DNA from 3 places in the Empedobacter falsenii genome. Region 1 is predicted to be linked to each of the others. Evidence: riboswitches for the same ligand, from Rfam matches in the RefSeq annotation. Region 1 holds a riboswitch; each other region holds the start of a gene.
What was found. A riboswitch is a leader RNA that binds a small molecule or an ion and turns the genes downstream of it on or off. The one in region 1 is predicted to bind cobalamin.
Positions count from the first base shown of each region.

Region 2: linked by a shared signal. The riboswitch ahead of cobT (nicotinate-nucleotide--dimethylbenzimidazole phosphoribosyltransferase) and the one ahead of FH779_RS00975 (acyl-CoA thioesterase) in region 1 are both predicted to bind cobalamin.
Region 3: linked by a shared signal. The riboswitch ahead of metE (5-methyltetrahydropteroyltriglutamate--homocysteine S-methyltransferase) and the one ahead of FH779_RS00975 (acyl-CoA thioesterase) in region 1 are both predicted to bind cobalamin.

Region 1 covers NZ_CP040908.1:202,057-204,327, forward strand. The annotation lists gene FH779_RS00970 (tryptophanase) at 1-695, opposite strand, end outside; gene FH779_RS00975 (acyl-CoA thioesterase) at 815-1,228, opposite strand; adenosylcobalamin-variant (AdoCbl-variant) riboswitch at 1,358-1,444, opposite strand; gene FH779_RS00980 (LOG family protein) at 1,573-2,271, shown strand, end outside.
Region 2 covers NZ_CP040908.1:2,917,590-2,919,860, forward strand. The annotation lists gene FH779_RS13675 (hypothetical protein) at 53-697, shown strand; cobalamin riboswitch at 708-828, shown strand; gene cobT (nicotinate-nucleotide--dimethylbenzimidazole phosphoribosyltransferase) at 929-1,948, shown strand; gene FH779_RS13685 (adenosylcobinamide-GDP ribazoletransferase) at 1,942-2,271, shown strand, end outside.
Region 3 covers NZ_CP040908.1:3,584,840-3,587,110, forward strand. The annotation lists gene metE (5-methyltetrahydropteroyltriglutamate--homocysteine S-methyltransferase) at 1-1,042, opposite strand, end outside; cobalamin riboswitch at 1,131-1,266, opposite strand; gene FH779_RS16710 (Lrp/AsnC family transcriptional regulator) at 1,376-1,837, shown strand; gene FH779_RS16715 (DUF5074 domain-containing protein) at 1,892-2,271, opposite strand, start outside.

The sequences.
Region 1 (2,271 bases):
TCTTCTTCTCTTTCTTTGATGAAATAAGCATTTTCAGCAAAACGAGCGCCATCAAAAAAGACTGGAATTCCATATTGATTAGACAATTCACGAACTTGACGAATATTTTCGATTGATACAGGTTGACCGCCAGAAGAATTACATGTAACAGTGATTAATGTAAATGGAATTTGTTCTTTTCCGTATTCTTTGTAGACATTTTCTAACTTTTGCAAATCGATATTTCCTTTGAAAGGATGAATCAATTCGCTGTCAAAAGCCTCATCAATAGTACAATCAATGGCGTGAGCTTTTCTAAATTCAATATGACCTTTTGTTGTATCAAAATGCGAGTTCCCAGGAACAACATGACCTTCTTTTACAAGAGCTGAAAACAATACATTTTCCGCTGCACGACCTTGATGCGTAGGTAAAAGAAACTCAAATCCAGTAATGGTATTGATGGTTTCTTTCAGTTTTAAGAAAGATTGAGAACCAGCATAGCTTTCGTCTCCAGTCATCATTGCAGACCACTGTTTGTCTGACATTGCTCCAGTTCCCGAATCAGTTAATAAATCAATAAATACTTTGTGGCTTTCTAGGTTAAATAGGTTGTAATCTTTTTCTTCGATCCACTTTTCGCGTTCTTCTCGAGTAGATTGATAAATTTCTTCGACCATTTTTATGCGAAATGGTTCGGCAAAAGGTAATTCCATTTTTCTTGTGTTTAATGTAAAACTAAGAAACCTTTAGAATATTATCAATTATTAATTGAAAATCATAAAAAAATCCTCTATCAAAAAGATAAAGGATTAAAAATTTTCTATAGCTCGTGTTAGTCAATAACAGGAACTGGTCGTTTGTTTTCGTTAATTGCAACTAATGTAAACGTTCCAGAAATCGCTTTATCACGTCCGTCACGATACATACTTTCGATAAAAACATCAATTTGTACATCCAAACTTGAGCGTCCTACACGTACTACTTTTCCTACCATTTCTACGATAGTTCCTGCAGGAATTGAATGTTTAAAATCAATTTTGTCACTACTTACTGTAACAATAGGTTTGCGACAAAAACGAGTTGCTGTCATAAAAGCAATTTCATCCATCAAATACATTACTGATCCTCCAAACATTGTGTTGTGGTGGTTTGTATCTCCAGGAAAAACAGCTTTGAAAATACGAGTTTCAGAATTGATGATACGTTGTTCAATCAACTCTTCTCTTGGTGTTTTTTCCACTTCCATTATCATATATTTACACGTTACTTTTCTTAATTAATTTTTGAGTTGATAATGTTTTTTTGTGGTGGTTTGATGATTTCATAGAACATAATTTTTACTTTTTTCGCGAAAGTTTTTGGTTAATTATTAACTCAATTTAGTGGCATTCTGACTTGTCAAAAATATTGATTTACAGTTGCGCGACAGTTCGTGATTTGCACACGATTCCCCATTAAGTTGAGCACGAATTTGATGCAAATATAAATTAGAAAAATGAAAATTTGCAGATTTATTGTGCCGAATTCGTTGGTTTGGAATAATTCGTGTAAATTCATTTTTCCGAATTTTTAATGAAGTAAGAAATAAGAATGAAAATAAAACCAATCAAAGATTTAGTTCATAATCTATCAGAATGGAATGAATTAATTTCTCAAACCAAAGATTTAACCGATAAAGTAGTTCAAGATGTTAATTTTTTGCGTCAAGAAATTAATTGGGAAGAGTATAATTTATGCAATACATCTTTTTTGGGTTGTAAGTTTAAACAACATGAAGCAATCTATTTAATAGAAAAAGGAGCATTCGTTTATCCAAAATTTGAATCAGTTCCCTATAATCCATATCGTGGAAAATTGTATACTTGGCAAGAGTTGATGGAAGGTTATGATCCGGATAATGACCAAAGTATAGATCTTAAAATTTATAAACATTTCAAAAAACATAAATATAATCCGTCTGTTTCAGAAGCTTTGGCGCAACGTTTACACGATTTGTCTATTGATGATGGTTTGCGTCGAATTTTGGAATATGACGATAATGGAATGACGAAGAAAAAAGTGGTTGGCTTTATGGGTGGACATTCTACTGCGCGCAATTCGGAGTTTTATAATGAAACCGCAAAAGCGGCGAAATTAGCTACTGAAAAAGGTTATTTTGTTGTTTCTGGTGGAGGTCCTGGAATTATGGAAGCCGCTAATTTAGGAGCTTATATGGCAAATTATTCGGATGAAGATTTGATGAATGCGATTAATATTTTGGCTGATTTAGATTTTATTGATGAAGATAAA
Region 2 (2,271 bases), 1.0 Mb from region 1:
AACCTTTTTATTCATAAAATCATCTCTATTATAAATCTAAACTTTAAAAAATATGAAAATCACAATCTCAACCCCATGCAAAGAAAAATTACGAGATGATAATTTTTGCGCAAAATGTCAACATAAAATTACTGACTTTTCTAACTTGACAAATGACGAAATTTCGAATGAATTTCAGAAAAAAAATGTTCATTGTGGTATTTTTCATCCAAGCCAATTAGGTCAAAATCTTTTCAAGAAAACGATTTCTAATGTTATGATTTTTTCTGCTTTAGGATTAATGAGTACTTCATCAAAAGCTCAAAAACATAATATAGCTTGTCATGATAATCCATTCCCAATCAATAATTCTATAGAAAATGAATCGATTGAATTTAAAATAATTGTTGCAAAAAGTTCTAATTCTAGAATTCAAGAGTTTTCTACTTTCCGATTATTGATTAATGGTGAATTGATAGAACAAACTTTAAAAGTTGGTGAAGAATACACTATAAAATGCGATATCCAAAAAGGTTTACCAATTGATATTCGATTAGCTTCAAACGAAAATATATCGGACATTACAAAAAGTTATACGAAACAAAATTTACCTAAAAAACTGAAATTTAACACAAGTGATTTTGAGTTAAAAGGAAAAATTACAGGTGAAATTGTAACTACTCCGACAATACAAGGAATAATTGCTATTAAAAAATAGTTTTTTTGCTTTTATGATTATTTTCTTACCTTGCTAACACAAAAGGGAATCGAGTGCAAATCTCGAGCTGTCGCGCAACTGTAAGTAGAGAAAAACTATAAGCCAGACCACTTTTTAGATGATGCTTTCGCGATTGAAGCTCAATCAAAACTACATGTATTTTATTATTTGTTGAATTGATTGCACTTGATTTCGAAAGCATTTTTTTATTAAAATTTAGTTTAGTATAAAATGCAAAAAGAAGAAATTCAACACATTATTGATCTTAAAACAAAACCGCTTGGAGCTTTAGGTTTATTAGAAAAAATCGCACTTAAAATTAGTTTGGTTCAACAAAAAAAACAGTTAGAATTAATACAACCTCATCTAATTGTTTTCGCAAGCGATCACGGAATTGCACAATCTGGTGTTAGTGCGTATCCTGCGGAAGTTACGCCTCAAATGGTTTTTAATTTTCTAAATAATGGAGCGGCGATTAATGTTTTTTGCAATCAAAATAAGATTGATTTAACCATTGTTGACGCTGGTGTGAATTATGATTTCGAAGATTATTCGGTTTTGAAAAATTGTAAAGTGACCAAATCAACCAAAAATTTCTTGTACGAACCTGCCATGACCTTAGATCAATTGGAACAATGTTTTGATTACTCGAAGACAATTGTGGACGAAATCGCTCAAAACGGAACAAATATTATTGGTTTTGGCGAAATGGGAATTGGGAACACTTCTTCTGCATCGATGCTTGTACATTATTTAACCGATTTACCTCTCGCACAATGTGTAGGACGCGGAACAGGTTTGAATGATGAGCAATTACAGAATAAAATCAATATTCTAAATGAAGCGAAGAATACACATGAGAAAATTAATGATCCAAAACAAATTTTAGCCACTTTTGGAGGTTTTGAAGTTGCTCAAATGACAGCTGCAATGTTATCTGCTTACGAACATAATATGTTGTTGATGATTGATGGCTATATTGCTTCGGCTGCGTTTTTGGTTGCGTCTAAATTGAAACCAGAAATTCTAAATAATGCTATTTTTTGTCATCAAAGTGATGAATCTGGGCATCAATATTTGTTGAATTATTTCAACGAAGAACCAATTCTGAAAATCAATTTACGTGTTGGCGAAGGAACAGGTTGCGCATTGGCTTATCCAATTATCAAAAGTGCAGTGAATTTCTACAATGATATGGCGAGTTTCGAATCAGCAGGCGTGAGTAACAAAGAAACTCAAGTAGAATGCTAAAAAAAGAAATCACTTATTTTTTAACAGCGTTGATGTTTTTTACACGAATTCCAATTCCGTTCAAAATTCCATACAGCAACGAAATTATGAATCAATCACAGAAATATTATGCGGCAATTGGTTTATTGGTTGGTATTTTTAATGCATTAATTTATACGATTTGTCAGTTTATTTTACCAGTTGATATCGCCATTATTATCACAATGATTGCAAGCGTTTTACTGACTGGCGCCTTTCATGAAGACGGTTTTACAGATGTTTGTGATAGTTTCGGAGGTGGTTATGGTAAAGAAAAAATCTTGATGATTATGAAAGATAGCCGA
Region 3 (2,271 bases), 360 kb from region 1:
GATTTTTTTCATTTGTTTCTAAATCTAAATCACAAGGCGAATGTAATAATGAACAAGAGGTTGAAATAATAACACGTTTTTCTCCAATTTTGTTCACAACTTTTTCTATGGTTGAAAGTGATTTTTGAAAATCATTTTTCCAAATATTTCGACCATCAACTAAACCTAAAGAAAGTTTTAATTGAGAAGGAAATTGATTCAATATTTCATCAAGTTGATTTTCGTCTCGAACCAAATCAAGATGCAAAATATCAATTGGTAAATTGATTGCTAAAGCTGTATTATCTTTCAATCCATCAAAATAAGTTGCGACCTGAATTGTAAGTTGAGGAAATTCTTTTCTTATTTTTTTGTAAACTTCTCGATAAGCCGTTTTCGATTTTTCATCTAAATCTAAAGCTAAAAAAGGTTCGTCGAACTGAATTGTATTTGCTCCATGATTGATTAAATCTTGAATAATTTCAAAGTAAACTGGCAATAAATTCTGAATTAAATCAATTCGATCAAATCCTTCTTCTTTTTCTTTTCCTAATAATAAATAAGTAATTGGTCCAATTAAAACTGTTTTTGGATTAAAACCTTCTTTTTTTGCAGCGATAAATTCGTTTACGATAGAATTTGAGAAATATTTAAATTCTTGATTTTTTACAAATTCTGGAACGATATAATGGTAATTGGTATCAAACCATTTTGTCATTTCCATCGCTGTAATATCTAAATTATCTTTTTGAAAGCCTCTTGCCATCGCAAAATACAAGTCTAATTCGGTGTTCTTTTTATTTAGCGCAACCGTATTGAAACGCGCTGGAATTGCACCAACTGATAACGTAAAATCTAAAACTTGATCATAAAAAGAAAAGTCGTTACACGGAATTAAATCTATACCAGCAGCTTGTTGCAGCGCCCAATTTTGTTTGGTAATTGTACGGCTTGTTTGCAATAAAGCTTGTAGTTCAATTTTACCTGCCCAATAATTTTCGCAGGCTTTTTTTAGTTCACGGTTAGCGCCAATTCTTGGATAACCTAAAATTTGTGTTTGCATTTTGATTGTTTTTTTAATGTTCAAAAAACACAAACGCGAGTTGATAAATAGTAAACCTATTTTGACAGACAGACTTCAAATCGCGAAAGTATCATCTTTTGTTTCTATTGGTAATCTGACTTGTAATTTCCATTACTCACAGTTGCGCGACAGCTCGTGATTCTCACACGATTCCCCAATAATTTATTGTTTATTTCTTTACAAATGTAACAAGACAAAATAAACGATTGTAAAACTTGAAAAAATAAGATTATACCACTTAATATGATTAATTTTACAAAACAAAATACTTTAACAACGATAAAATATCGTATTGAAAAGAATATTATTTGGATGGAAACATTAGATCAAACCGATTTAGAATTATTAAGAATTCTACAAAAAGACTCAAAATTGACAGTAAAAGCCATTGCAGCTTTAGTTAATTTATCTCCTTCGCCCGTTTTTGAACGTATAAAAAGGTTGGAACAACAAGGTTATATCAAAAATTATAGAGCCGTTTTGGATGCCGAAAAACTAAACAAAGGCTTTATGGTTTTTTGCAGCATCAAGCTAAAACAACATGATCGCACAATTGGGAATAAACTTGTGGAAGATATTTTGTTGATTGATGAAGTGGTGGAATGTTATAATATTTCGGGCGAATATGATTTTATCTTAAAAGTGCAAGTTTTGGATATGAAACAATATCAAGATTTTGTTTTCAATAAATTGGGTGCTTTAGAAAGCATCGGAAGTACACACAGCTCTTTTGTGATGGCTGAAATAAAAAATACGTACGGAATCAATATTTAAAAAAAACAAAAGGTTGAGCAATGCTCAACCTTTTTTCCACAAATAAATAACACACTACTTTTTGATTACCTTGAAAGTAGAATTGTTAACTTTTATGATGTAAACACCTTTTGGTAAAGAGGAAACATCTAATTGATTTTTCCCTTTTTGAAGTGTTTTCTCTGTCATTTTAGTTCCTGTAATAGCGAAAATTTCGGCTTTTGAAGCTTCATTTGTTTCAATAAACAATACATTATTAACAGGATTTGGATAAACATTTACAGCAGATTTAGCTAAATCATTTGTACCTAAAACGGCTGATGAAATTGTGATGTTTTGTGAAACAACTTTTCCATTCGAATTAAAAGAAAGTTTGATTTTAGCTGTTCCATTTTTTAATGGATTAATCACTAATTCTTCCTTATCATTAATCGAAATTTCAGCTACTTCATTAT